DNA from 4 places in the Streptomyces sp. NPDC026092 genome. Region 2 is predicted to be linked to each of the others. Evidence: riboswitches for the same ligand, from Rfam matches in the RefSeq annotation. Region 2 holds a riboswitch; each other region holds the start of a gene.
What was found. A riboswitch is a leader RNA that binds a small molecule or an ion and turns the genes downstream of it on or off. The one in region 2 is predicted to bind cobalamin.
Positions count from the first base shown of each region.

Region 1: linked by a shared signal. The riboswitch ahead of AB0F56_RS01410 (CoA-acylating methylmalonate-semialdehyde dehydrogenase) and the one ahead of cobN (cobaltochelatase subunit CobN) in region 2 are both predicted to bind cobalamin.
Region 3: linked by a shared signal. The riboswitch ahead of metE (5-methyltetrahydropteroyltriglutamate--homocysteine S-methyltransferase) and the one ahead of cobN (cobaltochelatase subunit CobN) in region 2 are both predicted to bind cobalamin.
Region 4: linked by a shared signal. The riboswitch ahead of AB0F56_RS13840 (energy-coupling factor ABC transporter permease) and the one ahead of cobN (cobaltochelatase subunit CobN) in region 2 are both predicted to bind cobalamin.

Region 1 is NZ_JBEZYN010000001.1:305,437-309,184, reverse strand. It holds gene AB0F56_RS01415 (acyl-CoA dehydrogenase family protein) at 1-556, opposite strand, end outside; gene AB0F56_RS01410 (CoA-acylating methylmalonate-semialdehyde dehydrogenase) at 563-2,086, opposite strand; cobalamin riboswitch at 2,349-2,534, opposite strand; gene AB0F56_RS01405 (methylmalonyl-CoA mutase family protein) at 2,683-3,748, shown strand, end outside.
Region 2 is NZ_JBEZYN010000004.1:277,239-280,986, reverse strand. It holds gene cobN (cobaltochelatase subunit CobN) at 1-1,847, opposite strand, end outside; cobalamin riboswitch at 1,884-2,023, opposite strand; gene AB0F56_RS08565 (cobalamin biosynthesis protein CobG) at 2,079-3,329, shown strand; gene AB0F56_RS08560 (precorrin-8X methylmutase) at 3,344-3,748, shown strand, end outside.
Region 3 is NZ_JBEZYN010000001.1:313,549-317,296, reverse strand. It holds gene aceB (malate synthase A) at 1-956, shown strand, start outside; gene AB0F56_RS01440 (3-hydroxybutyryl-CoA dehydrogenase) at 953-1,843, shown strand; cobalamin riboswitch at 1,969-2,189, shown strand; gene metE (5-methyltetrahydropteroyltriglutamate--homocysteine S-methyltransferase) at 2,352-3,748, shown strand, end outside.
Region 4 is NZ_JBEZYN010000007.1:117,760-121,507, forward strand. It holds gene dhaK (dihydroxyacetone kinase subunit DhaK) at 1-403, shown strand, start outside; gene dhaL (dihydroxyacetone kinase subunit DhaL) at 412-1,026, shown strand; gene AB0F56_RS13835 (PTS fructose transporter subunit IIA) at 1,023-1,427, shown strand; cobalamin riboswitch at 1,492-1,716, shown strand; gene AB0F56_RS13840 (energy-coupling factor ABC transporter permease) at 1,745-2,443, shown strand; gene AB0F56_RS13845 (energy-coupling factor ABC transporter substrate-binding protein) at 2,443-2,805, shown strand; gene cbiQ (cobalt ECF transporter T component CbiQ) at 2,815-3,564, shown strand; gene AB0F56_RS13855 (ATP-binding cassette domain-containing protein) at 3,561-3,748, shown strand, end outside.

The DNA of each region.
Region 1 (3,748 bases), on a different contig from region 2:
CGACAAGGAACGCGGAGACGCCGTCGGCGCCGTCGCCCCCGGTGCGGGCCATCACCAGGTACAGCTGCGAGGCGCCCGCCCCGGAGATGAACTGCTTGACGCCGGTGAGCACCCAGTGGTCGCCGTCGCGCACGGCCCGGGTGGTGAGCGCGGCGGCGTCCGATCCGGCGCCGGGCTCGGTGAGGCAGTAGCTGGCCAGGTCGTCCATGGCGCACAGGCGCGGGAGCCGGCGTCGGCGCTGGGTGTCGTCGCCGTAGTGGTCGACCATCCAGGCGACCATGTTGTGGATGGAGAGGTAGCCCGCGATGGACGGGCAGCCGGAGGCGAGGGTCTCGAAGACGAGGACGCCGTCGGAGCGGGTGAGGCCGGAGCCGCCGGACTCCTCGCGGACGTAGACGCCGCCGAGTCCGAGTCCGGCGGCCTTGCGCAGGACGTCGACGGGGAAGTGCTTGTCGCGGTCCCAATCCAGGGCGTGCGGGGCGAGGTGGTCCTGGGCGAAGTCGAGGGTGGTCTCGACCAGGGCCCGCTGGTCCTCGGTGAGCAGGGTCGTGGTCATGGTCGCTCAGCCCATCGTGGGGAGGGTGAAGCTCGCGCCCTCGCGGAGCCCGGCGGGCCAGCGCGAGGTCACGGTCTTGGTGCGGGTGTAGAAGCGGATGGCGTCCGGTCCGTGCTGGTTCAGGTCGCCGAAGCCGGACCGCTTCCAGCCGCCGAAGGTGTGGTACGCCACCGGCACCGGGATGGGCACGTTGACGCCGACCATGCCGGTGTCGACGCGCCGGGTGAAGTCGCGGGCGGTGTCGCCGTCCCGCGTGAAGATCGCCACGCCGTTGCCGTAGAGGTGCTCGCTGGGCAGCCGCAGGGCCTCCTCGTAGTCGGCGGCGCGGACCACGCAGAGCACGGGGCCGAAGATCTCCTCCTGGTACACGCGCATGTCCGGGGTGACCCGGTCGAACAGGGACGCCCCGGCGAAGAAGCCGCCCTCGTGCCCGGGGAGGGCGAAGTCGCGCCCGTCGACCACGAGTTCGGCGCCTTCCTCGACGCCGATGCCGATGTACTTGCGGACCCGGTCGACGGCGTCGGGGCCGACGAGCGGCCCGAAGTCGGCGTCCGGGTCGTCGCTCCGGCCGATCCTCAGCGTGCCGATGCGCTCCTTCAGCCGGGCGACGAGGGCGTCGGCGGTGTCCTCGCCGACGGGGACGGCGACCGAGACGGCCATGCACCGCTCGCCGGCCGAGCCGTAGCCTGCGCCGATGAGGGCGTCGACGGCCTGGTCGAGGTCGGCGTCCGGCATCACGATCATGTGGTTCTTGGCACCGCCGAAGCACTGGGCGCGCTTGCCGTGGGCGGCGGCGGTGGCGTAGAGGTGCGCGGCGACGGGGGTGGAGCCGACGAAGCCGAGGGCGGCGACGCGGGGATCGTCGAGGAGGGTGTCGACGGCTTCCCTGCCGCCGTTGACGACGTTGAGGACGCCCGCCGGAAGACCCGCCTCAAGGAAGAGCTCCGCGAGCCGCAGCGGTACGGAGGGGTCGCGCTCCGAGGGCTTGAGGATGAAGGCGTTTCCGCAGGCCAGGGCGGGGGCGGCCTTCCAGAGCGGGATCATCGCGGGGAAGTTGAACGGGGTGATGCCGGCGACGACGCCGAGCGGGGAGCGCAGCGAGTGGACGTCGATGCCGGTCCCCGCGTTGTCGGTGAACTCGCCCTTGAGGAGGTGCGGGATGCCGGCGGCGAACTCCACGACCTCCAGGCCGCGTTGGAGGTCTCCGTGGGCGTCGGCGACGGTTTTGCCGTGCTCGGAGGAGAGCAGCCGGGCGAGGCCGTCCTTCTCCTGCTCGACCAGCTGGAGGAAGCGCAGGAGGACGCGGGCGCGGCGCTGCGGGTTCCAGGCGGCCCAGTCGCGCTGCGCCCGGGCGGCGTCGGCGACGGCGGCCTCGGTCTCGGCCCGGTTCGCGAGGGGGACGCGGGCCTGGACCTGGCCGGTGTTGGGGTCGTACACGTCGCCGTAGGCGCCCGAGGTTCCCGGGGTGTGCCTGCCGCCGATGAAGTGGGTCAACTCGCGGACGGTGGTGGCGTCTTGTGCGCGGACCATGAGTGCCTGCTCTCGTCAGGTGATCCGGATGGCGCGCCGGGGGCCGCCACGTCCGCGCACGCCGGTGGGCGTGATGATGCGGCGGCGTGGTGGCGGTGCACGGCGCGAGAGCGCGAATGGCGAGGCGCCGTCAGGTCCTGACGGTCGTGGGGTGGTGGGATCCCACTCGACGGGGTCCTGGACGGGCGGGTGCCCGTCGGCCGGATCCGCGGGGAGTGTGCGGGCGCACCGGTGCCATGCGTGTCAGCTCCATCCTCGTGGACAACACGGAACATCCCGCGGCCGGTATCCTGACTCCCGGATCAGCGCGCGCCGTCCGCCTTCCCGACATCGCTCGTCAGTGGCGTGCTGCTCGACGGCGTACTCCCCGGTCACAGTGGCGGGACCGCGCCGGAATCACACCGGCTTCCCTGCACCGCGGGCCTTCGCCGCGACTATATAGTTGGACGTCCTAGTAAATCCACCCCCGGCCGGGTGAACCTGCGACACCCCTTAGTAGAGCGGAGTCGCCCGCGGCTTCAAGACCTGCTTGGAGAGGGCAAGGTCACAGCGGTGTGCACTGCTGTCATCTGAGCGAGCTGTCCTAACATCCGAGCATGACAGTCCTTCCCGACGACGGGCTCGCCCTCGCCGCCGAATTCCCCGACGCGTCCCGTGAACAGTGGCAGCACCTGGTAGCCGGGGTACTGCGCAAGTCGGGCAAGGACGTGGAGGGCCCGGCGGCCGAGGACGCCCTGTCCACCGCCCTGGAGGACGCGCTCCGCGTCCGTCCCCTCTATGCCGCCGAGGACACCGCCCCCGAGCCCGGCCTGCCCGGCTTCGCGCCCTTCGTACGGTCCGGGCGCCCCGAGGGGAACACGGTCGGCGGCTGGGACGTGCGCCAGCGGCACACCACCGCGGACGCCGGGACGGTCCTCGCCGACCTGGAGAACGGCGTCACCTCGCTCTGGCTGGTCGTCGGCGAGGGCGGCATCCCCCTCGGCAGCCTCGGCCGGACCCTCGACGGCGTCTACCTCGACCTCGCGCCCGTCGTCCTCGACGCCGGGCAGGACGTGGAGGCGACCTCGCGCGAGCTGCTCGGACTGTACGAGGAGCGGGGCGTCGCCCCGGAGGCGGCGCGCGGCAACCTGGGCGCCGACCCCCTCGGCCTGGAGGCCCGCACGGGCCGGCCCCACGACCTCTCCCCCGCCGTCGGCCTCGCCAGGCGCTGCGTCGAGGAGTACCCGGGCCTGCGGGCGCTGACCGTGGACGCGCTGCCGTACCACGAGGCCGGCGGCTCGGCCGCGCAGGAGCTGGGGTGCGCCCTCGCGACCGGCGTCGCCTACCTGCGGCAGCTTGACGAGGCCGGACTCTCCGTCGAACAGGCCCTCGGCCAGCTGGAGTTCCGGTACGCGGCCACCGCCGACCAGTTCCTCACCATCGCCAAGTTCCGTGCCGCGCGCAGGCTCTGGGCCCGGGTGGCCGAGGTCAGCGGGGCGAGCGGCGCGGGCGCCCAGCGGCAGCACGCGGTGACCTCCCCGGTGATGATGTCCCGGCGCGACCCGTGGGTGAACATGCTCCGCACCACCGTGGCCACGCTGGCCGCGGGCGTGGGCGGCGCCGACTCCGTCACCGTGCTTCCCTTCGACCACGCGCTCGGGCTGCCGGACGCGTTCGCGCGCC
Region 2 (3,748 bases):
GACGGGTCCATCGAGGAGATCTGCGCGTACTCGTCGAGCAGCTGCTCCAGGCGCGCGATGTCGCCGTACGAGTCGGCGCGGGCCATCGGCGGCACCAGGTGGTCCACGAGCGTGGCGTGCACGCGCCGCTTGGCCTGCGTGCCCTCGCCCGGGTCGTTGACCAGGAAGGGGTAGACGAGGGGGATGTCGCCGAGCGCCGCGTCCGGACCGCACGCGGCCGACAGGCCCGCGTTCTTGCCCGGCAGCCACTCCAGGTTGCCGTGCTTGCCGAGGTGGACCATCGCGTCCGCCCCGAAGCCACCGTCCTCGGCGCGCGCCGCGATCCAGCGGTAGGCGGCCAAGTAGTGGTGGGACGGCGGGAGATCGGGGTCGTGGTAGATCGCGATCGGGTTCTCGCCGAAGCCGCGCGGCGGCTGGATGAGGATCAGCAGGTTCCCGCGCCGCAGCGCGGCGAGGACGATGTCGCCTTCTGGGTCGCCTTCGGCGGTACGGGACCGGTCGAGGAACATCTCGCCGGGCGCCGGGCCCCAGTGCTCCTCGACGCCCGCGCGCAGCTCCTGCGGCAGGGTCGCGTACCAGCGCTTGTAGTCGGCGGCCGGGATACGGACGGGGTTGCGGGCGAGCTGCTCCTCGGTGAGCCAGTCCTGGTCGTGGCCGCCGGCCTCGATCAGGGCGTAGATCAGCTCGTCGCCGTCGCCGGAGACCAGGCCCGGGATGTCGTCCTCGGCCCCGAAGTCGTACCCCTCGGCGATCAGGCGCCGCAGCAGCGCGACGGCGGAGGCGGGGGTGTCCAGGCCGACCGCGTTGCCGATCCGGGAGTGCTTCGTCGGGTACGCGGAGAGGACGAGCGCGAGCTTCTTCTCGGCGTTCGGGATGTGCCGCAGCCGGGCATGGCGCACGGCGATCCCGGCGACGCGGGCGGCGCGCTCGGTGTCGGCGACGTACGCCGGGAGCCCGTCCTCGTCGATCTCCTTGAAGGAGAACGGGACGGTGATCAGGCGGCCGTCGAACTCGGGCACGGCGACCTGACTGGCCGCGTCCAGCGGCGACAGGCCCTCGTCGTTCTCCTCCCAGGCCGCGCGCGAACCGGTCAGGCAGAGCGCCTGCAGGATCGGTACGTCGAGGGCGGCGAGCGCGCCCGCGTCCCAGGCGTCCTCGTCGCCGCCGGCCTGCGCCTCGGCGGGCTTGGTGCCACCGGCGGCGAGCACCGTGGTGACGATCGCGTCCGCGCGCTTGAGCGTCTCGATCAGCTCGGGCTCGGGCGCGCGCAGGGAGGCGACGTACAGCGGCAGGGCGCGGGCGCCGGCGTCCTCGATCGCCTCGCAGAGGGAGTCGACGAAGGCGGTGTTCCCGCTCATGTGGTGGGCGCGGTAGTACAGCACGGCGACGGTCGGGCCGTCGGTCGTCCGGGCCGTGCGCTCCAGCGGCCCCCAGGTCGGCGCGGCGGCCGGGGCCTCGAAGCCGTGGCCGGTCAGCAGCACGGTGTCGGAGAGGAACCGGGCGAGCTGCTCCAGGTTGGCCGGTCCGCCGTGCGCCAGGTAGGCGTGGGCCTCGGTGGCGACGCCGACGGGAACGGTGGAGGCCTCCATGAGCTGGGCGTCCGGGGCCTGTTCGCCGGAGAGCACGACCAGCGGCTTCCCGGCGGCGCGCAGCGCGTCGAGGCCGTCCTCCCAGGCCCGCAGCCCGCCGAGGAGCCGGACGAGCACGAGGTCGGCGCCTTCGAGGAGACCGGGCAGGTCGTCCAGGGAGAGCCGGGAGGGGTTGGCGAACCGGTACGCGACCGGACCGCCGGCCGCGCGGGCGCTGAGCAGGTCGGTGTCGGAGTGCGACAGCAACAGAATTCGCATGCGTGCGCAGGCCTTCCTCGGGGTTGTCCGCGCCCCGGGTGGTCGTGTGGACGGCAGGAGTTCCTGACTCACCCGGCTCCTTCCGGAACCTGGCTCACAGTGGCGGGACCGCGCCGGATTCTCACCGGGCTTCCTCCCCGGGGTCCTGGGACCCCATGCCGATCTGCATAGTAGATCGTGCCTCTTCGGGGCCGGGTCTGGGCCGCTGACGACGTGGGTATGCTCGCCGCCATGCCGCCCACCCCACCCACAACACCCAACCCGGGCGAACCGCCCGTACGGGACCGTGGTGACGCCTGCCCCGGGGCGCTTCGGCTGCACGCCGCCGACGACGGGCGACTCGCTCGACTCCGGCTGCCCGCAGGGGTTTTGACGGTACGTCAGGTCGGCGTGCTCGCGTCGGTCACGGAAGATCTCGGCGACGGACGGGTCAGTGTCACCTCCCGAGGGAACGTGGAGCTGCGCGGGCTCGGTGAAGGGTGCGGGGGCGAGCTGGCCGAGCGGCTCTCGGAGGCCGGGCTGCTGCCCTCCCCGACCCATGAGCGGGTCCGGAACATCGTGGCCTCGCCGGCGGCCGGGCTCGACGGACTCGGCCACGGTGACGTGCAGTTGTGGGCCCGCGAGCTGGACGCGCTGCTGTGCGCACGGCCCTGGACGGCGGCCCTGTCCGGCCGGTTCCTCTTCGTCCTGGACGACGGGCGCGGCGATGTGGCCGGGCTCGGCGGAGATGTGACGTTGATCGCAGGAGAGGGTTCGGTACGGGTGCGGGTCGGCGACCAGGTCGTCCGCGTCCCCGCCGCCGACGCGCCCCGGGCCGCGCTCGCCGCAGCCGGCGCCTTCCTGGACGCCGCCCGGACCGCCGGGAACGGGGCCTGGCGGGTGCGGGAGCTGCCGGAGGGGCACGAGCCGGAGCCGGCGGCCGCCCTCGCGGGGGCCGGGATCGAGGTCCAAGCGTCCTCGGTCGAGCTTCCACAGTGCGAACCCGTCACCCCCGGCCCCCTCGGCCCGCACGCCCTGCACGTCCTCGCGCCCCTCGGCCGGCTGACCGCCGCCCAGCTGCGGGCGCTCGCCGCGAGCGGGGGCGAGGTGCGGCTCACCCCCTGGCGCGGGGCCGTCGTCACCGGCCTCGCCGACCAAGGCGCCGTCGCGCGCCGGCTGGGCGAGCTCGACGCGTACGGGCTCATCACCGACCCCCGCTCCCCCTGGGCCGGCGTCGGCGCCTGCACCGGGCTTCCCGGCTGCGCCAAGTCCCTCGCCGACGTGCGCGCGGACGCCGTCCCGGGCGACGTTCCCGGCCACCGGGGGCTCCCCGTCCACTTCTCCGGGTGCGAGCGGCGCTGCGGTCACCCGCAGGCCCCCGCGTGGGTCGACGTCGTCGCCACCGGCGAGGGCGCGTACCTCGTGGCCGGGCGCCCCACCCTCCGTACCGACCTCCCCGAAGCCGTCGCGGCGGCCCGCGTCCCCTCAGCAACCACGAGATGAGCGAGAGCACCAGGATGTTCGACTACGAGAAGGACGGCGCGGAGATCTACCGCCAGTCCTTTGCCACGATCCGCGCCGAGGCGGACCTCGGGGGGCTGCCCGCCGACGTCGCCCAGGTCGCCGTCCGCATGATCCACGCCTGCGGCATGACCGACCTCGTCCGCGACATCGCGCACTCCCCGCAGGTCGTCACCCGCGCCCGGGACGCGCTGCGCGCCGGCGCGCCGATCCTGTGCGACGCGCAGATGGTCGCCAGCGGCGTCACCCGCAAGCGGCTGCCCGCCGACAACGAGGTCGTCTGCACGCTCTCCGACCCGTCCGTGCCCGCGCTCGCCGCCGAACTCGGCACCACCCGCAGCGCCGCCGCCCTCGAACTCTGGCGCGACCGCCTCGAAGGCTCCGTCGTCGCCATCGGCAAC
Region 3 (3,748 bases), on a different contig from region 2:
TCCCGAAGCTGGAGAACCGGTACGAGGCCCGACTGTGGAACGACGTGTTCCTGCTGGCGCAGGAGCTCCTCGGCATCCCCCGGGGCACGGTCCGCGCCACCGTGCTCATCGAGACGATCACGGCCGCCTTCGAGATGGAGGAGATCCTCTACGAGCTGCGCGAGCACAGCTCGGGTCTCAACGCGGGCCGCTGGGACTACCTGTTCAGCCTGATCAAGACCTTCGGCCACCGCACCGACTTCCTCCTGCCCGACCGGGCGAAGGTCACCATGACCGCGCCGTTCATGCGGGCCTACACCGAACTCCTGGTGCGCACCTGCCACAAGCGCGGCGCGCACGCGATCGGCGGGATGGCCGCCCAGGTGCCGAGCAAGGACCCGGCCGCCCACGAGGCGGCGCTCGCCAAGGTGCGGCTCGACAAGGAGCGGGAGGCGGAGGACGGCTTCGACGGCTCCTGGGTCGCCCATCCCGGTCTCGTCCCGGTCTGCCGCGAGGTGTTCGACGCCGTGCTCGGCGACCTGCCGGACCAGATCCACCGGACGCGGGACGACGTCGAGGTCACCCCGGCGGACCTGCTGTCGGTACGCCGGATCAGCGGACCGCCCACCCAGGAGGGCCTCCGCACGAACATCGCGGTCGCGCTCGGCTACTTCGCCGCCTGGCTGCGCGGTCAGGGCGCCGTCGCCCTGGACGGGCTGATGGAGGACGCGGCGACCGCCGAGATCGCCCGCGTCCAGATCTGGCAGTGGGTGCGGCACCGGCTGATCGACCGGGAGACCGTCGTACGGCTGCTCGACGAGGAGCTCGACACGCTCGGCGCCCAGCACCCGTGGGCCCCGCTGGAGGAGGTGGGGGCGATCTTCGAACGAAACGCCCTCAGCGGCGAGTTGCCGCTGTTCTTCACCCCGGACGCCTACTCCCGGCACCTCGTGCACCACCCGGAGCCCCGCTCATGAGCGCCGCGATCACGGGCGCCGAGGAGATCACCCGCGTCGGGGTGGTCGGCGGCGGCCAGATGGGGGCGGGTATCGCGGAGGTCTGCGCGCGGGCCGGACGGCACACGATCGTCTGCGAGACGGACGCCGTGGCCGCACGGGCCGCGCGGGAGCGGGTGACCGCCTCCCTGGACCGCGCCGTACGCCGGGGCAAGCTGGAGCCGGCCGCGGCGCAAGGCGCCCTCGACCGGCTCGTCTTCACGGGCGATCTCGAGGAGCTGGCCGACCGCCAGCTCGTGGTCGAGGCCGTCGTCGAGAACGCGGACGCGAAGACCGAGGTGTTCATCCGTCTCGACAAAATCGTCGAGGATCCGTCGGCGGTCCTGGCGACCAACACCTCCTCGCTGCCCGTGATGCGCCTCGGCATGGCGACGAGCCGCGCCGACCGGGTCGTGGGCCTTCACTTCTTCAACCCCGTGCCGGTGCTGCCGCTGGTGGAGGTCGTGAGCTCGCTGCACACCGCGCCGGACACGGTCGCCCGCGTGGAGCGCTTCGCGACGGACGTCCTCGGCAAGACGGTCGTCCGCTCGCAGGACCGGGCCGGGTTCGTCGTCAACGCGCTGCTCGTGCCGTACCTCCTCGCCGCGATCCGCATGGCCGAGTCCGGCTTCGCCACCGCCGCCGACATCGACGCCGGCATGGAGCTGGGCTGCGCCCACCCGATGGGCCCGCTGAAGCTGGCCGACCTCATCGGTCTCGACACCGTCGCCTCGATCGCGGAGTCGCTGTACGAGGAGTTCAAGGAGCCTCTCTACGCGCCGCCCCCGCTGCTCCAGCGGATGGTGGAGGCGGGGCTGCTCGGCCGCAAGACGGGCCGGGGGTTCCACCCGTACGCGGGCCGGGGCTGAGCCCGGACCACGGGCGGACCGACCGGGCGACGGACCGGGCGGACCGGCGGGGCGGACCGACGGGCGTGTCTCACCTCACCATCCGCATGGTGGGCATCTCCCGACACGGCGCCGGCCAGCCCCTTAGGGTGGCCGGTGCAGCTGGTTCGCCCCGTCAGCCGGATGGGATGCGTCGTAAGAGGGAACCCGGTGGGAATCCGGGACTGCCCCGCAGCGGTGAGCGGGAACGACCGCCGTCATACGCACTGGACCCGTACGGGTCTGGGAAGCGACGGCCAGTAGGTGTCCTCCCCCGTGGAGGATGTGCCCGCGAGTCCGAAGACCTGCCAACTGCCCGCGTACGGACCATGCGTGCGCGGACATTCCGGTGACCTCGAGGGTGGGTCGGCGACCACACGAGACGGAGACACGCGCGTACGGCGCGAGGTCGGCCGTCCGGTCGGTCTCCCCTTCGCGCTCTCGTCCCGTCGCCGGGATCTCAGGGATTCATCTCGCGAAGGAGATCTCCGTGACCACCAAGCCCGCAGCCGCGGCAGCACGGGCCACCGTGTACGGCTACCCCCGTCAGGGGCAGCACCGGGAACTGAAGAAGGCGATCGAGGGGTACTGGAAGGGCCGCGTCACCGCCGACGCCCTCCGGTCCACCGCCGCCGAACTGCGCCGCACCCAATGGAGCCGGCTCGCCGAGGCGGGCGTCCACGAGGTGCCGACCGGCGACTTCTCCCTCTACGACCACGTCCTGGACACCACCGTCATGGTCGGCGCGATCCCCGCGCGGCACCGCGACGCAGTCTCCGCCGATCGGCTCGACGGCTACTTCGCCATGGCGCGCGGTACGCAGGACGTCGCGCCGCTGGAGATGACCAAGTGGTTCGACACCAACTACCACTATCTGGTACCCGAATTGGGGCCGGACACGGTCTTCACGGCCGACTCGACCAAGCAGGTCGCCGAGCTGACGGAGGCCCTCTCCCTCGGCCTGACGGCCCGTCCGGTCCTCGTCGGCCCCGTGACGTATCTGCTGCTCGCCAAGCCCGCGCCCGGGGTGGCCGCCGACTTCGACCCGCTGACGCTCCTCGACCGGCTGCTGCCGGTGTACGCCGAGGTCCTCGCCGACCTGCGGGCCGCGGGCGCCGAGTGGGTGCAGCTCGACGAGCCCGCCCTGGTCCAGGACCGCACCCCGGCCGAGCTGAACGCCGCCGCCCGTGCCCACCGCGAACTCGGTGGCCGTACGGACCGGCCGAAGCTGCTGGTCGCCTCGTACTTCGACCGGCTCGGCGAGGCCCTGCCCGTGCTCGCCAAAGCCCCCGTCGAGGGGCTCGCGCTCGACTTCACCGGCTCCGCCGCCGCCAACCTGGAGGCCCTCGCGGCCGTGGGCGGGCTGCCGGGCAAGCGCCTGGTCGCCGGCGTGGTCGACGGCCGGAACATCTGGGTCAACGATCTGGCGAAGTCCCTGACGACCCTCGGCACCCTGCTCGGGCTCGCCGACCGGGTCGACGTGGCGGCCTCCTGCTCCCTGCTGCACGTCCCCCTCGACGCCGCCGCCGAGCGGGACATCGACCCGCAGATCCTGCGCTGGCTCGCCTTCGCCCGGCAGAAGACCGCCGAGGTGGTCACGCTCGCCAAGGGCCTGTCCCACGGCACCCCCGCGATCGCCGCCGAACTGGCCGCCAACCGGGCCGACCTGGCCTCACGCGCGGAGTCCCCGCTCACCCGCGACCCGGCCGTGCGCGCCCGTACCGGCGCGGTCTCCGCCGCCGACACCCGCCGCTCCCAGCCGTACGCCGAGCGGGCCGCCGCCCAGCACGCCCACCTCGGGCTTCCGCTGCTGCCGACGACCACCATCGGATCCTTCCCGCAGACGGACGAACTGCGCACCGCCCGCGCCGACCTGCGCGCGGGCCG
Region 4 (3,748 bases), on a different contig from region 2:
CGCGAAGGGCAGTCCCACCTTTGAACTGCCTGAGGGGGAGCTGGAGTTGGGCATCGGGATTCATGGCGAGCCCGGGCGGGAGCGGCGCGCGATGATGACCTCGCGCGAGATCGCCGACTTCGCCGTCGACGCCGTACTGGAGGACCTGCGGCCGTCCGGTCCCGTCCTCGCCCTGGTGAACGGGATGGGGGCCACGCCGCTGCTCGAACTGTACGGGTTCAACGCCGAGGTGCAGCGCGTCCTTGCCGAGCGCGGGGTGCCCATCGCCCGCACGCTCGTCGGGAACTACGTGACCTCGCTCGACATGGCCGGCTGCTCCGTGACCCTCTGCGAGGCCGACGAGGAGCTGCTGCGGCTCTGGGACGCGCCCGTGCAGACGGCCGCCCTGCGGTGGGGTCGGTGAGGGCGGAAATGGACACGCTCGAACAGTTCGATGCCGAATTCTTCCGGCGGTGGCTGGGCGCCGCCGCTGCCGCCGTCCACCGGGAGGCCGATCGGCTCACCGAGCTCGACTCGGCGATCGGGGACGCGGACCACGGTGCCAATCTGAAGCGGGGTTTCGCCGCCGTCACGGAGGTGCTGGACAAGGAGCCGCCCGCCACGCCGGGGGCCGTACTCGTCCTCGCCGGGCGGCAGTTGATCTCCACCGTGGGCGGGGCGTCCGGGCCGCTGTACGGGACGCTCCTGCGCCGCACCGGCAAGGCACTCGGCGAGGCCGGCACGGTGACGCGGCAGGACCTTGCGGCGGCGCTGGCCACCGGGGTCGCCGCCGTCGGTCAACTCGGCGGGGCCCAGGTCGGCGACAAAACGATGCTGGACGCGCTCGTGCCCGCCGCCGAGGCGCTCGGCACCTCCTTCGCCGCCGCCCGGGACGCGGCCGAGGCCGGCGCCCTCGCGACCGTACCCCTGCGGGCGCGCAAGGGCCGGGCGAGCTATCTGGGTGAGCGGTCGGTCGGGCATCAGGACCCCGGGGCAACGTCGTCGGCGCTGCTGATCGCCGCGCTCGCGGAGGTGGCCGCCGCATGACCGGTCAGGTGGGCATCGTGCTGGTCTCGCACAGCGCGGCCGTGGCCGACTCCGTCGCCGCCCTGGCCCGGGGGCTCGCGGGCGGCGCGGCGACCGCGCCGGTCGCCGCCGCCGGAGGCACCCCCGACGGCGGGCTCGGCACCAGCTCCGAGCGGATCGTCGAGGCGGCGCGGGCGGTCGACGAGGGTGCCGGCGTGGCCCTCCTCGTCGACCTCGGCAGCGCCGTCCTGACCGTCAAGGCGCTCCTCGCCGAAGGGGACGAGCTGCCTGAGGGGGCACGTCTCGTGGACGCGCCCTTCGTCGAAGGTGCCGTCGCCGCGCTCGTCACCGCGAGCGCGGGCGGAGACCTGGACGCGGTGACGGCCGCGGCGGCTGAGGCGTACACCTACCGGAAGGAGTGAGCGAGGGGCACGAGGGGGTGAGGGGGCGCGCGCGAGATCCGTCGCACACCGTCCGGGGGCGTACCCGTGTTGTGATGTACCTGGTCAACCCACTAATGTCACAGCGCCTTGGTGTACGGGAAACCGGTGCGGTACCGGTGCGGCCCTCGCCACTGTGATCGGGAAGTCCGGCTCCATCCCTCCGGGGAAGCCACTGGACCACTGCGGGAGACCGCGGCGGTGTGGGAAGGCGGAGCCGCGGCGGCATGACCCGTCAGCCAGGAGACCGGCCAAGGTGCGTTGTCCATCCACGAGGTGCTGGAGAGGGTCTCCCAACCATGCATATAGCCGAGGGGTATCTACCCCCGTTGCACGCGGCCGCCTGGGGCGTCGCGTCCGCTCCCTTCGTCGTCCACGGCGTCCGCGCGCTGACCCGTGAGGTCAAGGCCAACCCCGAGTCCACTCTGCTGCTCGGCGCGTCCGGCGCGTTCACGTTCGTCCTGTCCGCGCTCAAGATCCCGTCGGTCACGGGCAGTTGCTCGCACCCGACCGGCACGGGCCTGGGCGCCATCCTGTTCCGTCCGCCGGTGATGGCGGTCCTGGGCACGATCACCCTGTTGTTCCAGGCGCTGCTGCTCGCGCACGGCGGGCTCACCACGCTCGGCGCCAACGTGTTCTCGATGGCGATCGTCGGGCCATGGGCCGGATTCGGTACGTACTGGCTGCTGCGCCGGTTCGACGTCCCGCTCATGGTGAGCGTGTTCTTCGGCGCGTTCGTCGCGGACCTGTCGACGTACTGCGTGACCAGCGTCCAGCTCGCGCTGGCCTTCCCCGACCCGGGCAGCGGTGTGGTCGGGGCGCTCGCCAAGTTCGGTTCCATCTTCGCGGTCACGCAGCTGCCGCTCGCCGTCAGCGAGGGTCTGCTCACGGTCCTCGTGATGCGGCTGCTCACGCAGTCCAGCAAGGCGGACCTGACCCGGCTCGGGGTCCTGCTCCCGTCCCGGAAGAAGAACGAGAACGCGGAGGCGAGCGCCTGATGAGCCGGAACGCGAAGATCAACTCCCTGCTCCTGCTCGTCGTCGCGGCCCTTGCGGTGCTCCCGCTGGTCCTGGGCCTCGGCGACCACAAGGAGGAGCCGTTCGCGGGCGCGGACGGCGAGGCGGAGGCGGCGATCACGGAGATCGCTCCCGACTACGAGCCGTGGTTCAGCCCGCTCTACGAGCCCCCCTCCGGCGAGATCGAGTCGGCGCTGTTCTCCCTTCAGGCCGCGCTCGGCGCCGGTGTGCTGGCGTACTACTTCGGCGTGCACCGGGGCCGTAAGCAGGGCGAGGCCCGCGCCGAGGCGAAGGCGCTGCGGTCGGGGGCGGCGTCCGGCTCGGCAGCGTCCGGCGACGCGTAACCGCCGCCGGTGCTGCCGATCGACGCGGCGGCGCACAGCAGTCGCTGGCGCCGCCGTCACCCGTGCGAGAAAGCCGTCCTCGGCTTCGGCCTGACACTGTGCGCGGTCTGTCTGCCGCCGTGGCCGGGTGCCGTCCTGGTCGCGGCGGCCACCCTCGCCGTCCTCCTCGGCCCCGCGGGGGTGCCGGGGCGTCAGCTGTGGCGCGCGTTCCGCATCCCGTTGGGCTTCTGCGTGACGGGGGCGATCCCGCTCCTGTTCGAGGTGGGCGGGGCGCGGGGGCTCGTCGTGTTCGCGCACGACGGTCCGGTCCGCGCCGGTGAGCTGCTGCTGCGGACCTCGTCGGCGTCTCTGGGCGTCCTGCTGTTCGCCTTCACGACGCCCGTCTCGGACCTGCTGCCCCGGCTTGTACGGGCCGGGGTGCCGGCGCCCGTGGTGGACGTGGCGCTGGTGATGTACCGGATCAGCTTTCTCCTTTTGGATTCCATATCCAAGATCCGACAGGCGCAGGCGGCCCGCCTCGGGCTGACGACCCGGGCGGCGACCTGGCGTTCGCTCGCCGGGCTCGGCGCGACGGCGTTCGTCCGCGCCTTCGACCGGGCGCAGCGGCTGCAGACCGGGCTCGCCGGACGCGGCTACGACGGGACGCTGCGCGTCCTGGTGCCCGAGGCCGCGGTCTCGGGCCGCTTCCTCGCCTCGACGGCCGGCCTGCTCACCGGGCTCGTCGCCCTCACTCTCGTACTGGAAAGGTCCCTGCCGTGAGCCCCGCACCCCCTGTCGTGGAACTGGTGAAGGCCACGTTCGCCTACGAGGACGGCCCGGTCGTCCTCGACGGCGTCGACTTCGCCGTGCCGGAGGGCCGGGCGCTCGCGCTGCTCGGCCGCAACGGCGGCGGCAAGACGACGCTGCTGCGGCTCCTGAGCGGCGGCCTGCGCTGCGGCGGCGG